Regions from separate parts of the Psychrobacillus sp. FSL W7-1493 genome, predicted to be linked through region 1. Evidence: a T-box and tRNA genes for the amino acid it is inferred to sense, from the RefSeq annotation. Region 1 holds a T-box; the other holds one or more tRNA genes.
What was found. A T-box is a leader RNA that pairs with one kind of tRNA and senses whether it is charged. The one in region 1 lies ahead of trpS (tryptophan--tRNA ligase), so its partner is inferred to be a tRNA-Trp.
Positions count from the first base shown of each region.

Region 2: it encodes a tRNA-Trp, which carries the amino acid that the T-box ahead of trpS (tryptophan--tRNA ligase) is inferred to sense. The anticodon was not compared.

Region 1 covers NZ_JBBOSB010000001.1:2,867,374-2,884,848, forward strand. The annotation lists gene MKX96_RS14545 (competence protein CoiA) at 1-226, opposite strand, end outside; gene mecA (adaptor protein MecA) at 725-1,390, opposite strand; gene spxA (transcriptional regulator SpxA) at 1,609-2,004, opposite strand; gene MKX96_RS14560 (putative glycoside hydrolase) at 2,575-3,741, opposite strand; gene MKX96_RS14565 (ABC transporter ATP-binding protein) at 4,049-4,990, opposite strand; gene MKX96_RS14570 (ABC transporter ATP-binding protein) at 4,990-6,045, opposite strand; gene opp3C (oligopeptide ABC transporter permease) at 6,061-7,080, opposite strand; gene opp3b (oligopeptide ABC transporter permease) at 7,080-8,012, opposite strand; gene MKX96_RS14585 (peptide ABC transporter substrate-binding protein) at 8,210-9,934, opposite strand; gene MKX96_RS14590 (DUF3899 domain-containing protein) at 10,567-10,911, shown strand; T-box leader at 10,963-11,176, shown strand; gene trpS (tryptophan--tRNA ligase) at 11,222-12,208, shown strand; gene MKX96_RS14600 (oligopeptide ABC transporter substrate-binding protein) at 12,454-14,304, opposite strand; gene MKX96_RS14605 (ABC transporter permease) at 14,367-15,278, opposite strand; gene opp4B (oligopeptide ABC transporter permease) at 15,309-16,271, opposite strand; gene MKX96_RS14615 (ABC transporter ATP-binding protein) at 16,273-17,220, opposite strand; gene MKX96_RS14620 (ABC transporter ATP-binding protein) at 17,201-17,475, opposite strand, start outside.
Region 2 covers NZ_JBBOSB010000001.1:943,312-950,296, reverse strand. The annotation lists gene MKX96_RS04755 (threonine aldolase family protein) at 1-1,023, shown strand, start outside; gene MKX96_RS04750 (hypothetical protein) at 1,058-1,192, opposite strand; gene MKX96_RS04745 (alkaline phosphatase family protein) at 1,346-2,911, opposite strand; gene MKX96_RS04740 (potassium channel family protein) at 3,091-3,561, opposite strand; tRNA gene MKX96_RS04735 (tRNA-Leu) at 3,955-4,036, opposite strand; tRNA gene MKX96_RS04730 (tRNA-Cys) at 4,069-4,142, opposite strand; tRNA gene MKX96_RS04725 (tRNA-Gly) at 4,149-4,223, opposite strand; tRNA gene MKX96_RS04720 (tRNA-Gln) at 4,230-4,301, opposite strand; tRNA gene MKX96_RS04715 (tRNA-His) at 4,303-4,378, opposite strand; tRNA gene MKX96_RS04710 (tRNA-His) at 4,414-4,489, opposite strand; tRNA gene MKX96_RS04705 (tRNA-Trp) at 4,515-4,588, opposite strand; tRNA gene MKX96_RS04700 (tRNA-Tyr) at 4,597-4,680, opposite strand; tRNA gene MKX96_RS04695 (tRNA-Thr) at 4,690-4,765, opposite strand; tRNA gene MKX96_RS04690 (tRNA-Phe) at 4,770-4,845, opposite strand; tRNA gene MKX96_RS04685 (tRNA-Asp) at 4,989-5,064, opposite strand; tRNA gene MKX96_RS04680 (tRNA-Met) at 5,068-5,144, opposite strand; tRNA gene MKX96_RS04675 (tRNA-Val) at 5,289-5,364, opposite strand; tRNA gene MKX96_RS04670 (tRNA-Glu) at 5,387-5,461, opposite strand; tRNA gene MKX96_RS04665 (tRNA-Ser) at 5,485-5,576, opposite strand; tRNA gene MKX96_RS04660 (tRNA-Asn) at 5,583-5,657, opposite strand; rRNA gene rrf (5S ribosomal RNA) at 5,667-5,782, opposite strand; rRNA gene MKX96_RS04650 (23S ribosomal RNA) at 5,904-6,985, opposite strand, start outside.

The DNA of each region.
Region 1 (17,475 bases):
GATCTTCACTTTCCCCTTCTGAAAATGACTGTGCACAAACGGTATTATGTTGATGAGCAAAATGAGGAATTTTGATGTTGCCGACTTTTAAAATAAGCGTCTCTTTACATTCAGCACAATTATAGACATTTTGTCTCATCATTTTTAAACTGTCTCTTGAATAATGAGCTGGTATGAAGATTTCGCCGTCCTTTGTTAGGGCTGTTAATATGATAATCACCTCCATTCTTAATATACAAATAAAAGAAATAAAACACAATAATCAAAATCATAATGGTATGAGGTTAAAATTTTTAGCTTCGTTAAAGTTACTAGTTGATTTTGACTAACAATTCTTTTTTTTATAGTGACTGTAAACATAAACAATTGAACTTTCAAATGGCTATTAAGAACATAAATAGATGATGAAAATGGGGTTGGTGACAGTTTTTTAGCTTTGTTTATGCGAGTAAATTTATTAGTTCTTTATTAATGCTAAAGCTGTTCCTATTTATTGATTGGAGCGACAGACGGCGACTCCAGTGGGATGAGTGAGACAGATAAGACATCACAACCGCGCGCGTTAGCGACGGGTTATGGCTTATCGCTCACCCCACGGAAAGCGTCCGGCTGGGGCGGAAATCAATTCTACTCTCTGATCTAAGATTTCTTTGGATTATAAATCAACCCTACCCTTTAACATAGCCAAATTTTTAAAACAAAAAAACCTTCTTTTCAGAAGGTTTTAAAAATGTTTATTTAATTCTTCCATCACATTGGCTGCTATAATTTCTTTGCCATACTCTTGTATTATGTGAATTGTTGTTTTTGTGCTTTGCCCAAACTCTGAAATAACACTCAACGTATTTAAAATAACTTCTAACTCCACCATATCCATATCAAAAATTACGTGTAAGTAATATTTTTCATTATAATGATATAAAGAAGTGTCAAGATCTAAATCATCAAGTTTTTTGGACAATCCAATAACATCTTCAAAATTTTCGAATATAAAAGTATATTCTGCGGGTATTTCATCTAAGTCATCCATATAATTTGAAAAATCATCAAACTCATGTGGCCCCATGGAATTGGAGACAGCACTTTTAAATATCTTGTTTGATAAATCCTCTGCACTTAAGCTATCGTCTGATCGTTCATCTTTTGCCATTTCCGTTCGAGTGACAATCACTTCTAAACCTTTTTCCATCGCATGAACTTGTATCCATAAGGGACCATCTAACTCCTCAAAATGATCATCATCATGAACCTCATCCATCATTTCCCAAAAAAGCTGCTCGCTCTTATCTTTATTAAACCATATTTCATCTCGGCTGAAGCCTCTTTCTTCAATGTCGATGTATGAAATGTATACTTTGAAAGTGTTGTCATTGATGCGCTCGATATCCATTTAACACATCTCCTTTCGCTTCTTCCGCCTCATTATTGTAGTGTCTATTACTATTGTATGTTGTTTAATAAAAAAAGAAAAGGATTCCAGCTTCACTTTTAAAAATATTAATACAACTTTTTATGTTTTTAAAAATTATAACATGAGGCAAGAAAAACTAATAAAGAAAAGCTGATGATTTTCAAAATTTCTTTGAAAATCATCAGCTTAATCCTGAACTAATTCACAAGTCTTTGCGCTTCTAGTAATTGATACGCACGAACTTTTCTAGGTAAAAATCTTCGAATTTCATCTTCATTGTATCCAACTTGTAAACGTTTTTCGTCTAATATGATAGGTCTACGAAGTAAACCTGGATATTCTTGAATTAATTCATATAACCTTTGAAGTGGTAGGCTCTCCACATCAACGTTTAATTTTTGGAATATTTTTGAACGAGTAGATATTATTTCGTCTGTACCGTCTTCGGTCATACGTAGTATTTCTTTAATTTCACTGATACTTAATGGTTCAGAAAAGATATTTCTTTCTGTGTAAGGAATGTCATGCTCTTCTAACCAGGCTTTTGCTTTTCTACATGAAGTACAGCTTGGAGAAGTAAATAATGTAACCATCATATTAAAAAACACTTCCTCTCGATTGTTACTTGTGTTATATAAAGTAGATTATAATTAATTTAATGTAGTTTAGCACTTTTATAGTATACACTAATTAATAAGTATTTAAAATACATTTTTCCAGAAATTTTCTCACTTATAAAGAGTATTTACAATTTGTCCATATAATGAACAACCTGATACATTTTTAGAATAATAATGTTTCTTTAATACAATGATACCCTTTTTTAAAAGCATTTAAACCATATTTTCTAAAAAATATTCATTCTCAATTAGCAGTTCTTTAATGAAAACAACTGTTACACTATATAGTACGTTTTTCATGAAAAAAAGTTTCATTTTATGTTGTAATTAAGGCGCGTTTGCTCATTTTTTAAGTAAAATGATCGAATAGTCAGTTGGATTGGATATCACGTACATCTATAGTTTTAATTTCCCCCATTGTTGTCGCTTTAAGCAACTGTATGGAAGTATCCTATCAAAATAGCAGATAGTAAAAAAGCAAAAGCTCCCTAAATTTTACTTTCGTAAAATCTTGGGAGCTTTTAATCCTAGACACTTGTCACATTAGTTAACTGGTGTATAATCTACACCTGGTGTATATTTATTCCCGGCATTCCATAATAAGAATTCGTTAATACCGGCTTCGTTTAATGCCTTTATTTGAGCCTCTACCTCGGTCTTACCATATACTAAGTAATTCCCCTTACCTAGATAAGAAGCAGTAAAATCTTGTAACCAAGGTCTGGACACTGGAGGGTTTTCTAGCTCTCCTAGCTTGGCATTCTCAACCTTAGCGTATTCTTGGACAAGACGGTATGGTTCTAAATCCGGTTTCGCAATCCCAAAATAAGATGTCCAATGACTTGGATAAATCATGGATGAAATGACATCTACATTTTCCGATATCTTCGAGAAATTTTGTCCGATACCTGGAGCTTCTGGTAGTGTTGCGGAGTATCCAAATATATCAACAGACACTTGTACACCATATGGCTTTAATTTTTCTCTAGCATAAGCAACAAAGTCAGTTACTGCTGAAACTCTACGCTGGGTTGAGTCCAACTCAGATGCCTCATATTTTCCCTTACCATATTCTAATGTAGTGTCTCTTTTTTCAAATCCTTCTGGAAAGCGTACATAGTCAAACTGAACTTCCTTAAATCCCATTTTCGCTGCTTCAATTGCAACTTCTACATTGTAATCCCATACTTCTTGCATAAATGGATTAACAAAAGCTTCGCCTCTTCCATTCTTCCAAACGGAACCATTTTCAACAAATGATAATTCTGGCTTTCTTTCCGCTAGTTCCGTGTCTTTAAAAACAACAACGCGGGCAATCGGATAAATCTCTTTTTTCTCCATCACTTCTAGAATTCCTCTAAGATCTTTTATGTATGGTTTTCCAATTTCATACTTGAACAAAGGTGAATCCTCTTTAGGCTTATAAGTTAGGTTCCCAAAATCATCTTTAATATCGATGACCATAGCGTTTAACTCAGTATTATCCATTAGCTCTACTAATTGATTAAACCTTGAACCGCCTGCTGAGTGACCCGTCACGTACACTCCTCTTACCGCATCAGGATAGTTAAAAGTAAGTCCGGAGTCATAGACAAATAGCTTAGAAGAGGATACTAACGTTTCCTCTATTGAATTAAAGCCAAATTCCTTCGATGTAAAATCCTTCGAGAAAGCTTTTGTTTCAGCTGAAACTTCGAATGGTGTCATCATTAAAACACCTAGCATAATACCAGAAATTACTGTTAATAATTTTTGTTTCATAACCGTCTCCCTTTCTTTACGTCTAACATTCTAACAACTATATCGTACGATGAAAAGAGTACATACGTCTAATATTACAATAAAAATTATAATTAATCTAAATGTTCAGCTATATCATTATTTCTTTTTCACCCTTTTACTCCATAAGCATAGAAATTTTGTATAACTTATTTTTAGCTTTAACTTTGAAAATATATTCTGACAAAAAAAGTAGGCTAATTCGAATTTCTTCGATTAGCCTACTTTTAATGGTTTATTAAATACGTGATTGGGATATAGCTTTTAGTTCTTTAAATTCCTTTTCAGAACAAAATACAAAGTGACCCGGTGTAACTTCACGCATTGCAATTTCTTCCCCATCCGTATATTTGTGCGAAGAAGGATCATAAGACTTACGTACACGAGTACGCTCATAGTTAGGATCTGGAAGCGGGATAGCAGATAATAGAGACTGCGTATATGGATGTAATGGATTTGAGTATAATTCTTCGGCAGGTGCAAGCTCTACTAATTTACCGAAATACATTACACCAATTCTATCTGAAATGTATTTAACCATGGAAAGGTCATGCGCGATGAAAAGATATGTTAAACCCTTTTCTTCCTGCAATTCTTTTAATAAGTTAACTACTTGGGCTTGGATAGATACATCTAAAGCTGATATTGGTTCATCCGCAATAATGAATTCAGGATCTACAGCTAACGCTCTAGCTATACCTAAACGTTGACGCTGACCACCAGAGAATTCATGAGGATAACGTTCAGCATGCTCTTTATTAAGACCCACTGTTTCCAGCAATTCAATTACTCGCGCCTTACGTTCAGTCTGATTTTTAACTAAGCCATGAATATCTAAACCTTCTGCTATGATATCCAAAACTTTCATACGCGGATTTAAAGATGCGTAAGGATCTTGGAAGATCATTTGCATTTTACGGTTAAAGATTTTTAAATCTTTTTTTGATTTTTTATCATGTACGTTTACACCATCATAAATAACTTTTCCGTCAGTAGCATCATAAAGTCGAATAATAGTTCGTCCAGTTGTAGACTTACCACATCCGGATTCACCTACTAAACCCAAAGTTTCACCTTTATAGATATCAAAGCTAATGTCGTCTACTGCACGAACTTCATTTTCTTTACCTTCGTTAAAATATTGCTTTAAATTTTTAATTTCTAGTAATTTTTCAGCCATTAGTTAGTACTCCCTTCGTAGTAACGACTTCCAGGGAAATTTTTCATACGTTCAACAATAGAAGCAGGTGGCTCTACTTTTGGTGCATCGGGATGCAATAACCATGTAGCAGCGTAATGCGTATCACTAACCTTAAAGAATGGAGGAGATTGCTCCATATCTATTTTCATCGCATAGTCACTACGAAGAGCAAAAGCGTCTCCTTTAGGAGGGCTTAACAAATCGGGTGGTGTTCCTGGAATTGCATAGAGCTTTTCTTCAGCAGTATCTAATGAAGGCATAGAGCTTAACAAGCCCCATGTATATGGATGCTGAGGGTTATAGAATATTTCATCTACCGTCCCAGTTTCCACAATCTTACCACCATACATTACAGCTACTCTGTCCGCAACATTAGCTACTACTCCTAAATCATGCGTAATAAAGATGATGGATGTATCAATTTTCTTTTGTAAGTCTTTCATTAATTCTAAAATTTGCGCTTGAATTGTTACATCCAATGCCGTTGTTGGTTCATCCGCAATCAGAATCTGTGGATTACAAGCTAGGGCAATAGCTATAACAATACGTTGACGCTGTCCACCAGAGAATTGATGAGGATATTGTTTTATACGAGCTTCCGGCTTTGGCATACCAACTAGACGCAATAAATCCACCGCTATTTTTCTTGCCTCTGCCTTACTTACTTTACGATGCTTTAAAATAGGCTCCATAATTTGTTTACCTATTGTCATTGTTGGGTTTAAAGAAGTCATTGGATCTTGGAAAATCATAGAGATATCTTTTCCGCGAATCTTTTGCATTTCTCTATCCGTAAGCTTTGTTAAATCTTTACCATTAAAAAGAATCTGTCCATTTTTAAATTCAGAGCTTGATTCCGGTAATAAACGCATAATCGCCTTAGTTGTAACTGACTTACCAGAACCAGACTCCCCTACGATTGCAAGTGTTTCACCTTTTAAAAGATCGAAGTTAACACCACGAATAGCTTTAACTTCACCTGCAAAAGTATGGAAGGAAAGCTCTAGATCTTTAACTTCCAATATTTTATCCATCCTTGCTTTCCTCCTTTAGTCTTTCATTTTTGGATCTAGCGCATCTCTTAAACCATCACCAAGAAGGTTAAAGGACAGCATTAGTAAGCTTATAATTACAGCTGGGAATACTAAAATATGTGGCTGGAATTTTAGTAATTTAACTCCATCATTAATTAGTGTACCTAAAGAAGCTGCAGGCGGTTGTAATCCTAACCCGATAAAGCTTAAGAAAGCTTCGAAGAAAATCGCACCAGGTATAGTAAACATCGTGTTAATAACAATAATACTTAAAACGTTTGGTAGAATATGTTTTGTTATGATTCTGTTATTTGAAGCACCTAACGTACGAGAAGCTAAAACAAATTCTTGGTTTTTATATTTCAAAACCTGAGCTCGAACAACGCGAGACATACCTATCCATCCAGTTATCGTAATGGCAATAATAATTGCCGTGATACCAGGATCCATAAACATAATCATGAGAATAACAATTACTAGATTCGGAATACCAATTAGAATCTCTACTATACGCTGCATAACATCATCTACACGTCCACCGTAGTAACCCGAGATACCTCCATAGGCCACTCCAATAACCATGTCAATTAGCGCTGCCATGAATGCGATGAAAAGTGACACCTGAGTTCCTTCCCATACTCGAGCAAACATATCACGACCTAGACCATCTGTTCCAAACCAATAATAAGTATCTACATTTTTTAATTCATATAAATTGACTTCTTTACCTGCCAAGTTTCCATATCCGTCCATAATTCCAAGCTTTTCGATTCCTGGAACTTTTGGTGGCAAGTTAGCATGTGTAATTGTTTGTGTTTCTGCATCATGAGGGCCAATGTATGGACCAATCAATGACATAAGAATAATAAATACTAGTATAAAAACACTGACTATAGCAGCTTTATTTTTTCTTATACGATACCAAGCATCTTTCCAAAAGCTTACGCTCGGTTTAGAAATTCTCTCCGCTTGACTGCTATCTACATGGATTCTATCAAATGAATCAGCAGGTAATTTTTTCAAGTCTTGACTCATTAGTTTTTACCTCCTGACAAACGAATACGTGGATCAATGATTCCATAAAGTAAATCTATAATGAATATTACAACAATTAAGAATACAGAGAAGAAAATCGTAGTACCCATAATAATAGAATAGTCATTTACATTAATAGATTTTACAAATTGTTCTCCGATTCCTGGGATAGCAAAGATTTGTTCAATTACTAATGACCCAGTTAACAATCCTGCTGCCATCGGACCAAGTACAGTCACTAACGGAATCAAAGCATTTCGCAAAGCATGTTTAAATGCTATTTCAGTACCATTGGCTCCTTTAGACTTTGCTAATGTTATATAATCAGAGCTTAAAACTTCTACCATCTCGGTTCTTATAAAACGAGCTGCAGTAGCCAGTGGTCCCAGTGCTAATGCAATGGAAGGCATAATACTTGAGGCCCATCCATCTTTCCATAAAGCTACCGGTAGAATTCCCCACTTTACACCTAACCAATATTGTAATACTGTGGCAAACACGAACGATGGTATAGAGATACCAATAATGGCTATGATGGTACTTCCATAGTCCCAAAATGTATTTTGTTTTAATGCAGCAATCATTCCTAAAAGAATACCTACTAGTACTCCGGCAATAAGACCTTGGGCACCAATTTGGAACGATGGTCCAATACGACTTAAAATCAAATCAGTAACTTCAGCATTTTTGAACTGAAACGAGTTACCTAAATCACCTTGAACTAAGTTAAGCATGTAATTTACATACTGGACGGGAACTGGATCATTTAATCCATATTTCGCTTCCACTATTTCAAGTTGAGACGGGGATAGTTTTGAAGCAGAGCTTATAGGGGATCCTGGTAGCGTCTTCATTAAGAAGAATGTAGCTGTCGCAATCAGGAAAAGCGTGATAAACATATAAAAAACACGACGCAAAATATATTTCGCCATCTTTGCACCTCCTAAATTATTTAATAAATTATAATTTTACTAATCTATATATTAAACAAAAAAAATAGTAATTTGTCAAAATCATATTTTATAGTAAAAATATTGCGTATATTTCGACTCATTTAAAAAGAGAGTATATGTTCCGAAAGGAATACATATACTCTCATTTTATGAGATTTTTAAAACTTTAAACTATCTTAGTTTTTACCTTCGATATATGCCCATTTGTAGCTATAGTCTCCACCGAATGGGTGAGCAACGATACCTTTAACATATGGTTTTTGAAGTTGCATAAGACCACGTTGGTAAATTGGTCCAATAGCATAGTCTTCAGCAATTAGAAGTTTTTCAGCATCAGCAAGTGCTTGCCAACGAGCTTCTGTATCTAATGCTAATTCATTGTTAGCAGAAGTTACTAACTCATCATATTTCGGGTTAGAATAAGACATTTGGTTGTTACCACCATCAGTTAACCATAAGCTCATGAATGTGTAAGGATCTTGGTAATCTGGTCCCCATCCAGCAACTTGAATGTCATAGTCTTGGTTTGTATCAAGATCTAAGCGCACTGCAAATGGTACTTCTTTAAGAGTAACAGTTAAACCTGGTAAGTTTGTTTCTAATTGATTTTTGAAATACTCATCCATCTTCTTAGAAAGATCAGAGTCTCCGCCAAGAATTTCTAGAGTAAGCTCAGTAACTCCTAGTTCTTTTAAGCCTTTGTCCCAAGCTGCTTTTGCTTCTTCTACGTTAAATGTAGACATATCTCCATTAACTTCGCGGAAATCATTAGCATCTTCGTCAAAAGTGAATCCTTGTGGTACTAGGTAATGAGCAGGTACAGAACCATTAGCTAAAACTACTTTAACTAAATCTTCTTTGTTGATAGCTTTTGAAACTGCTTCACGAATATTTACGTTAGCAAGTGGAGTAGGTTCTCCATTACGTTCTTGATTGTATTTGAAATAGAATACTGATGTTTCCATTTCTGTTACTAGTTCTGGATCATTAGCATATTGCATTGCATACTCACCAGATAGACCAGTACGGTCTTTTTCACCATTAGTGTAAAGGTTAACCGCTGTAGCTACTTCTTTAACTACATCATAGTTAATTTCAGTAAGTTTCACAGTATCTTTATCCCAATATTGATCATTTTTAACTAGTTTCCAGCTTAAGCCTGTTCCATCCCAATCTTGTAAAGCGAATGGTCCGTTGTATAAAAGTGCTTCAGAGTTTTTAGAGTAATTTTCACCTTGAGTTGTAACGAATTCTTCTTTTTGTGGTAAGAATGTACCAAATGACATTAATGATAAGAAGTAAGGAACTGGTTTTTCAAGAGTAACTTCTAATGTTTTCTCATCTAGAGCTTTAACACCTAATTCAGTATACTCAACTTCTCCAGCTACAATTTTAGATGCATTTGCGATTACGCCTTCCATCATATATGGACCGTATTCAGAAGCAGTATCTGGGTTCATAGCACGTTTCCAAGCGAATTCAAAGTCATTTGCAGTAACTGGTGTACCATCAGACCAATTAGCGTCACGTAATTTGAACGTATAAACTAATCCATCTTCAGAAACTGTTGGCTCTCCATCAGAAATTGCTGGTACAGCTACATTTTCTTGATTCAAACGGTAAAGACCTTCATTTACGTTGTTTAGTAGATCGAAACCTACTGAGTCAGTTACTAAAGCAGAATCAAGAGTTGGAATTTCAGAACCCATGATTAAGTTTAATACTTGCTCTTCGTCTAATGTTGCTTCTTCAGCACCATCGTCTTCTTTTTCTCCATCTGTTTCAGTTGCTGGTTCGTTAGCTGGTGTTTCTTTAGCCTCATCGTCGCCGCCACATGCAGCTAGGAATAGACCTACAACTAACAGTAGGCTAAGAAGCCATACTAATTTACTATTCTTCACAAAAATAACCTCCCTAATATTCAGAAAAATTCATTACATTTATTATTATACATTTTATAAGAGAGTTGTACATACCTTTTTTTAAATATTTTTACAATCATGTAACAAAATCATTACATTGTCCTAACGAATTAGGAAGATTCTTAACTATTTTGTTAATTATCTTTTATATTTTTAGCTTTGTTAAAGTTATTGGTTGATTTTGATTAACAATTCTTTTTTATAGTGACTGTAATAATTAAAAAAGGAACTTTCAAATGGCTATTAAGAACATAAACTAGATTATGAAATTGGGTTGGTGCAGTTTTTAGCTGTGTTTATGCGAGTAAATTTATAAGCACTTATCGATGCATTAAAGCTGTTCCCATTTATTGATTGCAGCGCCAGACGGCGACTCCTACGGGATGAGGGAGACAGATAAGACCTCACAACCACGCGCGTAAGCGATGGGTGATGGCTTATCGCTCACCCCGTGGAAAGCGTCCGGCTGGCGCGAAAATCAATTCTACTTTCTGATTTAAATATTTCTTTGCATCATAAATCACCCCCGAACTTTAACATAGCCATATTTTTTTATTAGTTTTGATTATTTCAAGCAAATCTTCTATAATTTAAATTATTAGAGGTGAATTATGAAAAAGAAGCTTATCTATTTTTTTAGTGCTCAAATTATAATAGTTTTAGTGATGCTATTAACGTCTATACGTATCGATTTGGAAGCATATATTAATGTTTCCTTCTATATAGGAGGGCTTGTTACATTTGTAGGGTTAGTTACATATGTTGTATCAGGAGGATTTTTTGACTTATATGTATCAAGCTCTAGAAAATTTTTCACGCGGAAGCATTTGAGAGAAGAAATAGAGAATATGCGACTTCCTTCCGAAGTTTTTTCTTTCTCCCCTAAACCACTATTTGCTTTAGGGTTATCGATTTTAGCTTGTACATGTATAGCGTTACTTTTTTATTATGGATAAATTTGTCCCTTGATTTTTGAGTTTCTTCTATATATAATAATCAAAACTAAATAAAGAGCTTTGATGAAGAAAGTACATTTATAGAGTATGTTTAGAGAGTCTGCGGATGCTGCAAGCAGATCATACGATAAATGGAATGGGCTTCTGAGCAGTATAAGTGAAAGGTCAAGTAGCTTATACCGTTTCCTTCGCGTTATGAAGAAGAGTGGCTATTTATTTTAGCAAGCTGGGTGGTACCACGGATATTACATCATTCGTCCCTTTTTTAGGGATGCATGATGTTTTTTTATATTCTAAGGAGGAAAATTTTATGAAAACACTTTTTTCGGGCGTCCAGCCTACCGGTACAATTACTTTGGGAAATTATATCGGCGCATTTAGACAGTTTATAGACCTACAAAATGATAACGATTGTATTTTTTGCATCGTAGATCAGCATGCTATTACTGTAGCTCAAGACCCCCAAGAACTTCAAAATCATATTCGTTCGTTGGCAGCCTTATATCTAGCGGTAGGAATAGATCCAGAGAAGTCGATTTTGTTTGTCCAATCAGAGGTTCCAGCCCATGCAAAAGCAGGATGGATGATGCAATGTATTTCTCACATTGGAGAACTGGAAAGAATGACGCAGTTCAAAGATAAATCAGATGGGAAAGATGCTGTGACTGCTGGATTATTGACTTACCCACCACTTATGGCCGCTGATATACTTCTCTACCAAACAAACATCGTACCTGTTGGCGATGATCAAAAACAACATATAGAGCTAACTCGTGACTTGGCAGAACGTTTCAATAAAAGATACGGTAATGTATTAACTATGCCTGAAATCCAGCTTCCTAAGCACGGCGCACGTATCAAATCCCTGCAGGATCCAACGAAAAAAATGAGTAAGTCAGACCCTAATCAAAAAGCAACTATTCGTATTTTAGATACGCCAAAGCAAATAGAAAAGAAAATCAAAAGCTCTGTTACTGATTCAGAAGGAATCGTAGCATTTGATACTGAAAACAAACCAGGTGTCTCTAATCTATTAACAATAGAATCTGCTTTGACGGGTACACCTATTCCAGAATTAGTAGCTAAATATGAAGGAAAAGGTTATGGAGATTTTAAAGCATCTGTTGCAGAAGCTATTATTAATCATCTAGCACCTATTCAACAGAGATACGAGGAATTATTAAACTCATCAGAACTAGATTCCATTCTAGATCGCGGTGCAGAAAAAGCTAACCAATTAGCAAATGAAACACTAGTTAAGATGGAAGCCGCAATGGGTCTCGGTAGAAGACACTAATCGTTAATCCTAAAATAGATAGACAAAATACAATAAAGTCTTTTGAGTTTAGCATATACATCAACACAGATTTCCATGAATATCCTAAAGATAAGAAATTTAAATATAGTACTAAATGGGAGCAGCTGATAATTGCTATTCCGTAGCTTATTAGAAAAATTAGTAGTCTCATTAGTATCACGTCCTTCATAAAACATATGAAAAACCGTCCCTAAACTTTCGTCTAGGAACGGTTTTTTTGAAGATTATTTTAATGGCTCTTCTGATACTAGTTGAAGTTCATGTAATCCAAAGTCAGTTCCATAAGTTACATCATAGTTTTTCACTGCTTTGTTTACTACATAAATTGCGCTACGGAATTGAGTAGGAATTACTGGAACTTGCTCTGACATGTATACTTGGAAATCACGGAATGCTTGCGCACGTTTTGCAGAGTCAAATGCATCCGGTGAATCGATAGCTGCTAATAATTCATCTAATTCAGGTGAAGTAAAGCGGCTATAGTTAAATGCTGAGTCTTTTCCATATAAGCCTAGTGGTGATGGGTTTGTACCTGTTCCCCAAGCTCCCATGTAAATATCAATTTCAGGATCATCTGCTTCTACTTTATCATAGAAAGAGTTCATTTCGATTAAACGGCCAGTTGTTAAAACCACTTTTAGACCAACGTCTCTCCAGTTTTGAATCCAATATGCAGCCATTTCTTCAGCTGTAACGTCTCCTGACATACCTGCATAATTAATCTCTAATTTTTCGCCTTCTGGAGTTTCACGGAATCCGTCTCCATCGATATCTTTATAACCAGCTTCATCTAATAATTGCTCTGCTTTTGCTGGATCATACTTAATGCCTTCTAAAGTGTCATCATAGAAAGAAGCAAATGCTGGTGGTATTAAACCAGTAGCACGAGTACGTAAATTATCGTAGTATGCCTCATTTACAGACTCTACGTCTAAAGCATAACCCATTGCCATACGTAAGTTTAAGTTAGCCATCTTGGCATTTGGATCCATCGTACTTAATTTAGCTTTAGTATCAAACTTTCCTAATTTAAATCCAAGGTAAGAATAAGATAGCTCTGGTTGTACAAGTATTGAAGCATTTTTAAATTCTTTTACTTCCGCATATTTCGTTGCTGGTAATGATCCAGCTGTCATGTGGTATTCACCAGTTTCTAAAGCTTTTGAGATAGAGCTAGAAGGTACTACTTTTAAAAGTACTCCATCCAACTTAGGCTCACCTTTAAAGTAATGCTCATTTTTTACGAATTGAACAGATTCACCAGGAATAATTTTTTCAAATTTAAATGCACCTAAAGATAATGGGTTTTTACGAACTGGGTCAGATTCTAACAATTGTCCTACTGGAATATCTTTTAAAATATGACTTGGTTCAGCAGAACCCCATAGACCATCTCCACCTGAATAAATTGCTGGAGATAATTTTTTAAAGGAAATTTCTAATGTAGTTTCGTCAACCTTTTTTAATCCAGAAATTGTATCAGCAGTTCCTGCATTATACTCTTCTGCACCAATGATATTTTTAAAATCTCCGTCATAACGAATACCTTGATAGTCTGGGTGTCCAATGATTAAATATGGAAGCATAACATCTTCAATTTTCAAAGGCTCGCCATCTGACCATTTTACACCTTCACGGATTTTAATTGTTGCTTTGTTTGTATTAGGGTCTGCTTCAAGTGTAGCAATACCTCTGTCATCAATTAAAAAGTCACCATCTACAGAGAAAATGGAATTACTAGCGTAATCTAAAATATCTGCATCTACACCATTTTGATATAATACTAGAGAGAAGATCCCTTCAAAAGGAGTATCTGTTCCTAATGCAACCTTTAAAATTCCGCCATCAATTGCATCTCCCTCATGCTCAACCTTTTGAGAAAATTCTGAAGTACCTTCTTCTGCAGCAGGTTCTTCCTCTTTATCTTCTTCTTTATCCTTATCTTCCTCAGTCTTTGCCGGTTCTGTTGTTCCTTCAGTATTTGAGCCTGAAGATTCTTCGTCGTTGTTACATGCGCCTAACACAAGCATAAATGCTATTAGTACAGCTAATAATGTCCAAAGCTTCTTATTCATCCTTTTTCCTCCTTTTTATATATCTTTATATATCAAACAGAAATCGTTTAATACCATATTCATTATCCTTGCCTTTGTCTTGCGTCTGCCGAGCGACGTAGCGCTTGCCCTACATAATTGATGGAAAGCATTAATAACAAAATTAGCAAGGAAGCTGGTAGCCATACCCACCATTTGTCCTCTAAAATTAACGGATTATTCGCATAACTCACAAGAGTTCCCAAGCTAGGTACACTTTGCGGTAAGCCAAAGCCTAAATAAGATAATCCTGTTTCTAAACCTACATTTCCTGCAAAACTTAACGTCAGTTCAACGATTAGAATAGAGCTAAGATTAGGCATAACACCTGTAAAGATAATTCTGCCATTGCCAGTTCCTAATGTTTTAGAGGCATTTATATAATCTCTTCTACTCTCAGTTAATGACTTACTTCTAACCAGTCGGGCCGTTGACACCCATAAAAAAGTACTCATAATAAGAACGAACTCAAATATAGAGTATTTCGGAATAATTGTTACAAACACAATGATGATCATTAAAGTTGGAATAGTGATGAAAAAGTCAATAATTCTCATAAATATATTGTCTATTAAACCACCAAAGTAGCCTGTAATCATACCAATGGCCACACCTACAATACCTGTTATAATTGTCACCGATAATGCTATAGTAATGGAGTTTCTAGCTCCGATGATTAACTGTCCTAAAATGGAACGTCCACCCTGATCAGCTCCCAGAATAAACTTTTCGCCAGGTTCTGAAAATTTGTCTCTTAAACTTACATTCATTAATTCTTCTTGATTGATCATTGCTGCTGAGATATAGATAGCTATTATTCCAATGACTAAACAAAATAGCGAGAACATTGCTAACTTATCTTTTTTAAACTCTCTTACTAGCACTTGAAAACCTGTAGGCGGAGAGCTTTGTGTGTTTTTTTCTAGAATTTCTGTATTAAGTATTTGTTCACTCATCATACTCTCTCCTTAACCTTATATTTTGGGTCAATCTATTCTAATACGTGGATCTACAATGCTCATGATGATATCAGACAATAGACTACCTAATAAAGTTAAGAAGCCAAAAAGCAATACTAAAGCGGTAATAACGCTATAATCCCTGGAGGATATAGATTGTATAAACAATTGCCCCATGCCTTGATATCCAAAAATGGTTTCTATAAATATGGAGCCACCTAGTAACCCAGTAATTGTAAACCCTAGAAAAGCTGCAATTGGCAATAATGAGTTTCGGAAAATGTGTCTACTGTATACTTTTTTAATAGGAATTCCCTTACTTCTTGCTGTACGGACATAATCCATCGACTTTGCATCTATAATTTCAGATCTTAGGTACTGAATTACTGCGGTCGTTCCAAGGATTGCATAGGTCATTGCAGGCAATAGCATATGATAAATTCGGTTCCATACATACCCAAGGGTACCTTCCTCGTACTTTATGTCCACCGTACCGGCTGTCGGAAACCATCCAAGATGATAACCGAAAAAGAATAATGCTAGCAAGCCAAGTACGAATGTTGGGATCGCATAGGTCACAAAAGAGTATAGTACGATTGTTTTATCTAGGAATGTATCTTGAAAGCGCCCCGCCAATACTCCTAACGGAATAGCTATTAAGTATAGAAGAACAACGCTGAGCAAGGATAGCCACAGTGTGTTCATCGCCCGAAATCCTATTAAATCCGCAACAGGCATGCTATACGTATAACTCTTACCAAAATCCCCTTGAATTGCATTCGTTATCCAATTGTAGTATTGTACATACCAAGGATCATAAAATCCTGCTAACACTCTCATTTCTTCTAATCGATTAGGATCGGATTCTGGTGTTATTAGGCCTGTGAATGGGTCTCCAGGCATTTGCTTAGCTAATATAAATATTAGTAGGCTTAAGACAAAAAGCTGTGGAATCATGGCTAAAACTCTTCTCAATATTGTTTTCCACATATTAGATGACCTCCTTGCTTCTAGTGGCCATTGCTACTTGATGAGTAGTTGAGATTGGTACTAAATCTAATACTTTCCCATCCTTATCAAAGTATTTCTGATGATCAGTTACATAATTTTTTTCTACTTCAATTCTTTCTCTTTTTCTTGCTTCTCTACCTTTTGGATTTACGTCAGGTATAGCCGATAGCAATCTCCTTGTATAGATATGTTGAGGATTTGTATAAATATCTTCCCTACTTCCAGTTTCTACAAATTTACCTTTGTACATAATAGAAATTTCATCACACATATGTTTAACTACACCCAAATCGTGGGATATAAATAAGTAACTTAATCCAAATTCTCTTTGTATATCTTTCATAAAATTCAACACTTGTGCTTGAACCGATAAATCTAGTGCTGATACTGGTTCATCTGCTATGATCAATTTAGGATTTGTTGCAATAGCACGAGCAATGCCAATCCTTTGTTTCTGACCGCCTGAAAACTCATGAGGATACTTTACCTTGACATCCTCGCTCATTCCCACTATTTCTAACAGTTCATTAATTTTTCTTTTTTCTTCGGTAGGAGACAGTTTCAAAAAATTTCTAATAGGTTCTGCTATGATATCTTGAACTCGTTTTCTAGGATTTAAACTTGAGTGAGCGTCTTGAAATATCATTTGAATATCTCGATTATAGGAAGAAGATGGACTACGACGGCTATTTGTAACATCCTGTCCTTCGTATATGATTTGTCCAGATGTTATTTTTTCAAGTCCAATAATAGATTTACCAGTAGTAGACTTTCCACAGCCAGATTCTCCTACCAATCCATACGTTTTCCCTTTTTCAATTTCTAACGAGATTCCATCTACTGCATGCACACGATCAACCACTGTATTAAAAAATCCACCCCTGATAGGATAATGAACATGTAAGTCCTTAATTTGCATAAAACTCATTGGTTACTTCCCCTTTCTCACCCTCAAAATGAAAATGCTGCCAACATGTGCATCTGACAAGGTGTCCTGGAGAAACTTCATGCAATACTGGATTTTTTTCATGTGTCTCTTCACTGATCCAAGGGATTCTGGCAGAAAATCTACATCCTTCTCGAGGTAATTTGGCTAAAGAAGGTACAATTCCTTGAATAACTTCAAGCCTATCATTCTCACTATTCATCTGTGGTATAGAGTTAAATAATGAACGAGTATAAG
Region 2 (6,985 bases), 1.9 Mb from region 1:
AGGAATCGAGATATCTCCGTCTTAAAGGATGCATTGAAGGATGTTTCTGAGGACCAATTCAGCGATATCTATGGTAACGGGTCTATTATAGAAGACTTTCAGAAGAAAATGGCTAAACTTTTAGGTAAGGGAACGTCTGCATTTTTCCCTAGCGGTACAATGGCTCAGCAAATCGCCTTACGTATTTGGTGCGATGAGAAGCAGCTTAACCAGGTTGCCTATCACCCTTTATGTCATTTAGAAATACACGAGATGGATGGTTTAAAGGAATTACACCAGATTAAAACGATCCTGCTGGCAGACAAGAATCGAGTAATTGAGCTAGAGGACGTAAAAAACCTTAAAGAAGACATAGCATGTCTTTTATTGGAGCTACCTCAAAGAGAAATTGGTGGCCAGCTTCCTAGCTTTGAAACATTAGAACAGATTTCAGCCTATTGTCGTGAAAATGGTATAAAGCTTCATTTAGACGGAGCCCGACTTTTAGAAGTATTACCGTACTATAATAAAACAGCCTCTGAGGTTTGCGACCTATTTGACAGTGTTTATATGTCTTTTTATAAAGGAATTGGTGGTATTGCGGGAGCTATTCTAGCCGGTGACGAGGATTTCATAGAGAAATCTAAAATTTGGAGAAAGCGTTATGGTGGAACACTTATAAGCTTGTATCCTTATATTCTATCAGCAGATTATTATTTTGATAAGCGAGCACACAAAATGAAGCAATACTATCAAAAATCTGTAGAGCTAGCACAGCTATTTAATAACTGTAAGGATATTTACACCGTACCAGAAGTACCTGTTTCCAATATGTTTCACGTCTATTTTAATCGTTCACAAGAGGAAATGGCAGCTGTTATAAGCAAAGTCCAGCTTGATAATCGCATAGGGATATCCAGCTATTTAAGTGAGCTGGATGGGGAGAAATGCCAAATTGAAATAAGTATTGGAGATTCTTATCTAGAAATTCCAAAAGAACAACTAGAACAATTATTTTTGAATTTAAATGAAGAAATGAAATAAAATAAAAGACTCTTAACGTCTCGTTGAGAGTCTTTTATTGCTGTTGCTGATACTGTTCACTTTTAAGTTCTTCATATATATGGTTTGCCTTGCTTTGCGCTTCTGCTTTAGAAGTTGCGTGTACCTCGATAATTTTTCCTTCGATAATAAAGTTATATGTTTTAACCATTTTAAATTCCTCGCTTTTCTTATTTTTGATTCTAATTATGTTATTCCCTATTGTAGAAAAATAAAACTTCTTAATAATGGAAATTACAAATATTTATTGGGACAGTAAAAAGTCCATAATTACTGTGCTTACATAAAAAAAGGTGGCTCCCATTTATGAGCCACCCAACAACCCTATTACCCACTCCTTCACATCCACGAGTCGGTTGGATGGTGGTCTTTCTGTCTCACCCGAAACGATTAGGGGAAAAACGGAATCTACCCGATGGAGAGAGCCATGTGCACCCCCACCAGCATGATCATGACTATGTTTTTCAATAAATTCGTAAGAAGGCTTTGCATCTACTATGATAACTTTTCCGGTTTGGGAGTGGAGTGCTCCGTACAGCCGAGCTAGTCCATCAGGATATGTGTGATAACGTAAAGTTCCTTGCTCATCTTTTATATCTAAAAGAGACAAATCTCCATCTAATTGCCACGACTGCTTATATTCATCCATATAAGGACCATTTGGAGAGAAGGTGAGTTCTTTATCGTCTGAGCTTACAACATGATTTATTTGTTGTTCATCGCTCCATGCAATAAAACCTATTCGTTCATCCTTTTTTAAGCTTTCTACTATATCAGAAAAAGGAATTTCTTCATCATTTAAATAGATGTAGGCCATTCGTTCATTCACTGCGATGGCTAGTTGTGTATTTTCTTTTCCTTTTTCTAAGAAGGTGTACCGCTTTAACAATTCATTCAAATCAATTAAAGCCGTTTCCTTTTCTTCCTTAACTGCAGATTGACCACTATCACCAAGGACTATCCATGTAACCTCTTCTACTGCCTTTTCCCAAGAGCCAAAATTATTTAACAGCTCTTGCAGTGCTTGGTCAGCCTTCTCAATCCCAGATTCATCACCAGGACCGTTTCTATGTATGGACGCATCCGCATCAGGGAGATAGGCTAGTGTAAAGGTAGGTAGGTTCCCTTGTTCAATTAGATAAGTCAGTTCATTAGATGTAAACTCATTATTTACTCCCATCCTCTTCCAAACGTATTTATATCGATCGTTCTCTGGATTGTATTGAGATAAGCCACCGAGCGACAAAAGCAATGGCCCATTCACCTTTATTTCTTTTGGCAATAGATCTGTAATAGAAAGAAGCTTAGGTACTTGTAAATCCTGCTTAAAGCTTCCCCGGTATAATAGACCATTAATAGAAGCTGTGTGTATTTGAGCACTTGCCAATTGTTCATGAATCGTTAGAACTTCTTTACTTAAATGGGTTTCATTCAGATGAATAACACTATCAGCCACTACATTTTTAACCCCATTGTCCCATATCTCCGCGATTCCACTTCCATAACTGACCATGCGTGCCTCATCTTTATTAAACCAAATCAACCCGGGGATTTTATGCTGATTTGCATATGTTCCAGTCAACAAGGTGCTATCAATTGTAACGGACATTGTTGGATAAGAACTAATAAATTCTGGATAAAAATCCCCATTATTTATTAAAAATGAAAATGCAGGTGCCTCTCCCTCTTTTATCGTCTTTTGCAATGGTTCTGCCATTAAAGAATCGACAACAATAAGAACGATCGGCTTTTTAGTAGCTTCGATCTTTACATCATTAAACTTTTTAGTTGGAGACATCGAAATAGCTAATATAAGTCCTCCACATACAACAACCAATATAGCTAATATGATTAGTATTGTTTTCTTCACTTTTAGTCACCTATCTTCCATTCATAGTGTTAGTATGGTGATTTCCAAATGATTACATGCTTATTTAATGATAAAAACTCATGGCTTTCGACTAAATGTGTACAAAGATATTCTTGGACCAGCCATTTATATAAAAATGATATCCTCACCAGTTGGACTACCTTTATAGAAAAGATGCATCAATTACCTGTTTGCCCATCATTGTCACTGCCTTGCTCATCTTCATTTTCATTTTTTGCACCGTCTCCACTGCTACCTTCTTTTTCATCCAAAGCTCTTATAAAAAATGCCGTTGGTAACAAAAGACCAATTGCTGCTTGTATTAGTGCAAAGAACCGTGCCTTTCCCACAGGCACCAAGTCACCATAGCCTACTGATAAAATGGTTACTCCACTGAAATAGAGATAATCTAAAAAATTCTCTCCTCCATCCTTCCCCTCTTCAGTGCTGACTCTTACTACATCTCCTTCCATAGACAATAAGTAATAAAGAACAGCAAATCCAAAAGTAATGCCAAGCATAGCGAAAAATAGCTTTTGGAATAAAGTTGACTGAAAATAGCTTTTCTTATATTTATGACCTGAAAAGAAATAGTATAAGGTTGTTACCATAAATAAGATCGTCAATCCCATTAGTATCGTAGAAAACATGCGTCTATTCCTCTCTGTCTCTCGAGTCCATCCAGTTTGAGTTGTATGAAGTTTTATTAATGTCGATATGACTATCTTGTCAATCGAATGTAAAAATATACAAAGTAACTAATATGAAAACGGAAATATAGATACGCATTCAATTCTTGAAAAAGTGAATGTACAGGTATTGAGACATTGAAAAGATTTTCAAGAGCTATTCTAACAATTTAAGTGATTTTCATTTTAAGCAAATATAACTTTTTTGATATAACTATTACTTCTTCCGAGACATTCAATTACTCCTATGCACGGGATTTTAGCTTATTTCAGTCCTCTTATTGAAACAACAAAAAAGACCTCTAACAAGTAGTTAGAAGTCTTGATATGTATGACTTTATGTCATGAATATGATACCGGTGGTCGGGGTCGAACCGACACATCCGAAGATACGGGATTTTGAGTCCCGCGCGTCTGCCAATTCCGCCACACCGGCATATTAAAGGCAGTAAATACTTTTTTAAAAATTGGAGGCGGCAACCGGATTTGAACCGGTGATAAAGGTGTTGCAGACCTGTGCCTTACCACTTGGCTATGCCGCCTTAATTTGGAGCGGAAGACGAGGTTCGAACTCGCGACCCCCACCTTGGCAAGGTGGTGTTCTACCACTGAACTACTTCCGCAAATAACTGGGGTACCTGGATTCGAACCAGGGCATGACGGAATCAAAATCCGTTGCCTTACCGCTTGGCTATACCCCAATGGGGCGACCGATGGGAATTGAACCCACGAATGCCGGAATCACAATCCGGTGCGTTAACCACTTCGCCACGACCGCCACAGAATAAAAAAAAGAGCTAACCAGATAGAATATGGGGCGACTGATGGGAATTGAACCCACGAATGCCGGAATCACAATCCGGTGCGTTAACCACTTCGCCACAACCGCCATTATTCAAAGTTAACTTATTATTTGGCAGGGGCAGTAGGAATCGAACCCACATCAAAGGTTTTGGAGACCTCTATTCTACCGTTAAACTATGCCCCTATAAAAACTGGTGGAGGGGGACGGATTCGAACCGCCGAACCCTAAGGAGCGGATTTACAGTCCGCCGCGTTTAGCCACTTCGCTACCCCTCCACTAGACAGTGGTGCCGGAAAGAGGACTTGAACCCCCAACCTACTGATTACAAGTCAGTTGCTCTACCAATTGAGCTATTCCGGCGTAATGGTGGCTCAGGACGGAATCGAACCGCCGACACAAGGATTTTCAGTCCTTTGCTCTACCGACTGAGCTACTGAGCCTCTTCGATTTACGCTAAGCTGTACAACTCTTTGTCAGCTTCACTCACTCATTCAGTCACGTACTTTAGTACGCTCCTTCTTTCGTTCGATTGCTTCCTCGATTTGCTTGCTTATCCTAAATCTCTAACATATTGAATAATAAATGGCGGTCCCGACCGGGATCGAACCGGCGATCTCCTGCGTGACAGGCAGGCATGTTAACCGCTACACCACGGGACCATTTGGTTGCGGGGACAGGATTTGAACCTGTGACCTTCGGGTTATGAGCCCGACGAGCTACCGAACTGCTCCACCCCGCGACAATAATATTAGATGAAATTTAAACCATCCTACGCATTTAGTGAGTTTTACGTCTTCCACGCTTCGCTTGCGTCGACGTTAATCGCTTTCTTCGTGAAGCGATTTACTCCACCCCGCGATAATAATACTTGCTAAATTAATAATGGTGGAGGATGACGGGCTCGAACCGCCGACCCTCTGCTTGTAAGGCAGATGCTCTCCCAGCTGAGCTAATCCTCCGTAATGCTGGTTTAAAATTAAATGGTGACCCCTACGGGATTCGAACCCGTGTTACCGCCGTGAAAGGGCGGTGTCTTAACCGCTTGACCAAGGGGCCATTATGTATTAGAGAAATCTATCTGGCGGAGAGCAAGGGATTTGAACCCTTGAGACAGTGTTACCCGCCTACACGATTTCCAATCGTGCTCCTTCGGCCACTCGGACAGCTCTCCTAGAAATGGCTCCGAAGGTAGGACTCGAACCTACGACCGATCGGTTAACAGCCGATTGCTCTACCACTGAGCTACTTCGGAATAATATCCGCCTAGCGACGTCCTACTCTTGCAGGGGGAGACCCCCAACTACCATCGGCGCTGAAGAGCTTAACTTCCGTGTTCGGTATGGGAACGGGTGTGACCTCTTCGCCATCATCACTAGACTTGAATAATTACTGAAAGACATTTTCTATTATATCAACTATGTAGATTATTACAAGTGTTTTTTTAATAAAAAATTATTCTTTCAAAACTGAATAAACTGACATCTTAGAAACAAACATTTTGGTTAAGTCCTCGATCGATTAGTATTCGTCAGCTGCACGTGTCGCCACGCTTCCACCCCGAACCTATCTACCTCATCGTCTTTGAGGGATCTTACTTACTTGCGTAATGGGAAATCTCATCTTGAGGGGGGCTTCGTGCTTAGATGCTTTCAGCACTTATCCCGTCCACACATAGCTACCCAGCGATGCCCTTGGCAGAACAACTGGTACACCAGCGGTGTGTCCATCCCGGTCCTCTCGTACTAAGGACAGCTCCTCTCAAATTTCCTACGCCCACGACGGATAGGGACCGAACTGTCTCACGACGTTCTGAACCCAGCTCGCGTACCGCTTTAATGGGCGAACAGCCCAACCCTTGGGACCGACTACAGCCCCAGGATGCGATGAGCCGACATCGAGGTGCCAAACCTCCCCGTCGATGTGGACTCTTGGGGGAGATAAGCCTGTTATCCCCGGGGTAGCTTTTATCCGTTGAGCGATGGCCCTTCCATGCGGAACCACCGGATCACTAAGCCCGTCTTTCGACCCTGCTCGACTTGTAGGTCTCGCAGTCAAGCTCCCTTCTGCCTTTACACTCTTCGAATGATTTCCAACCATTCTGAGGGAACCTTTGGGCGCCTCCGTTACACTTTAGGAGGCGACCGCCCCAGTCAAACTGCCCGCCTGACACTGTCTCCTACCCGGGTTACGGGTATGGGTTAGAATTTCAATACAACCAGGGTAGTATCCCACCGACGCCTCCTCCGAAGCTGGCGCTCCGGGCTCTAAGGCTCCTACCTATCCTGTACAAGTTGCACCAAAATTCAATATCAAGCTACAGTAAAGCTCCACGGGGTCTTTCCGTCCTGTCGCGGGTAACCTGCATCTTCACAGGTACTATAATTTCACCGAGTCTCTCGTTGAGACAGTGCCCAGATCGTTACGCCTTTCGTGCGGGTCGGAACTTACCCGACAAGGAATTTCGCTACCTTAGGACCGTTATAGTTACGGCCGCCGTTTACTGGGGCTTCAATTCGCACCTTCGCTTGCGCTAAGCACTCCTCTTAACCTTCCAGCACCGGGCAGGCGTCAGCCCCTATA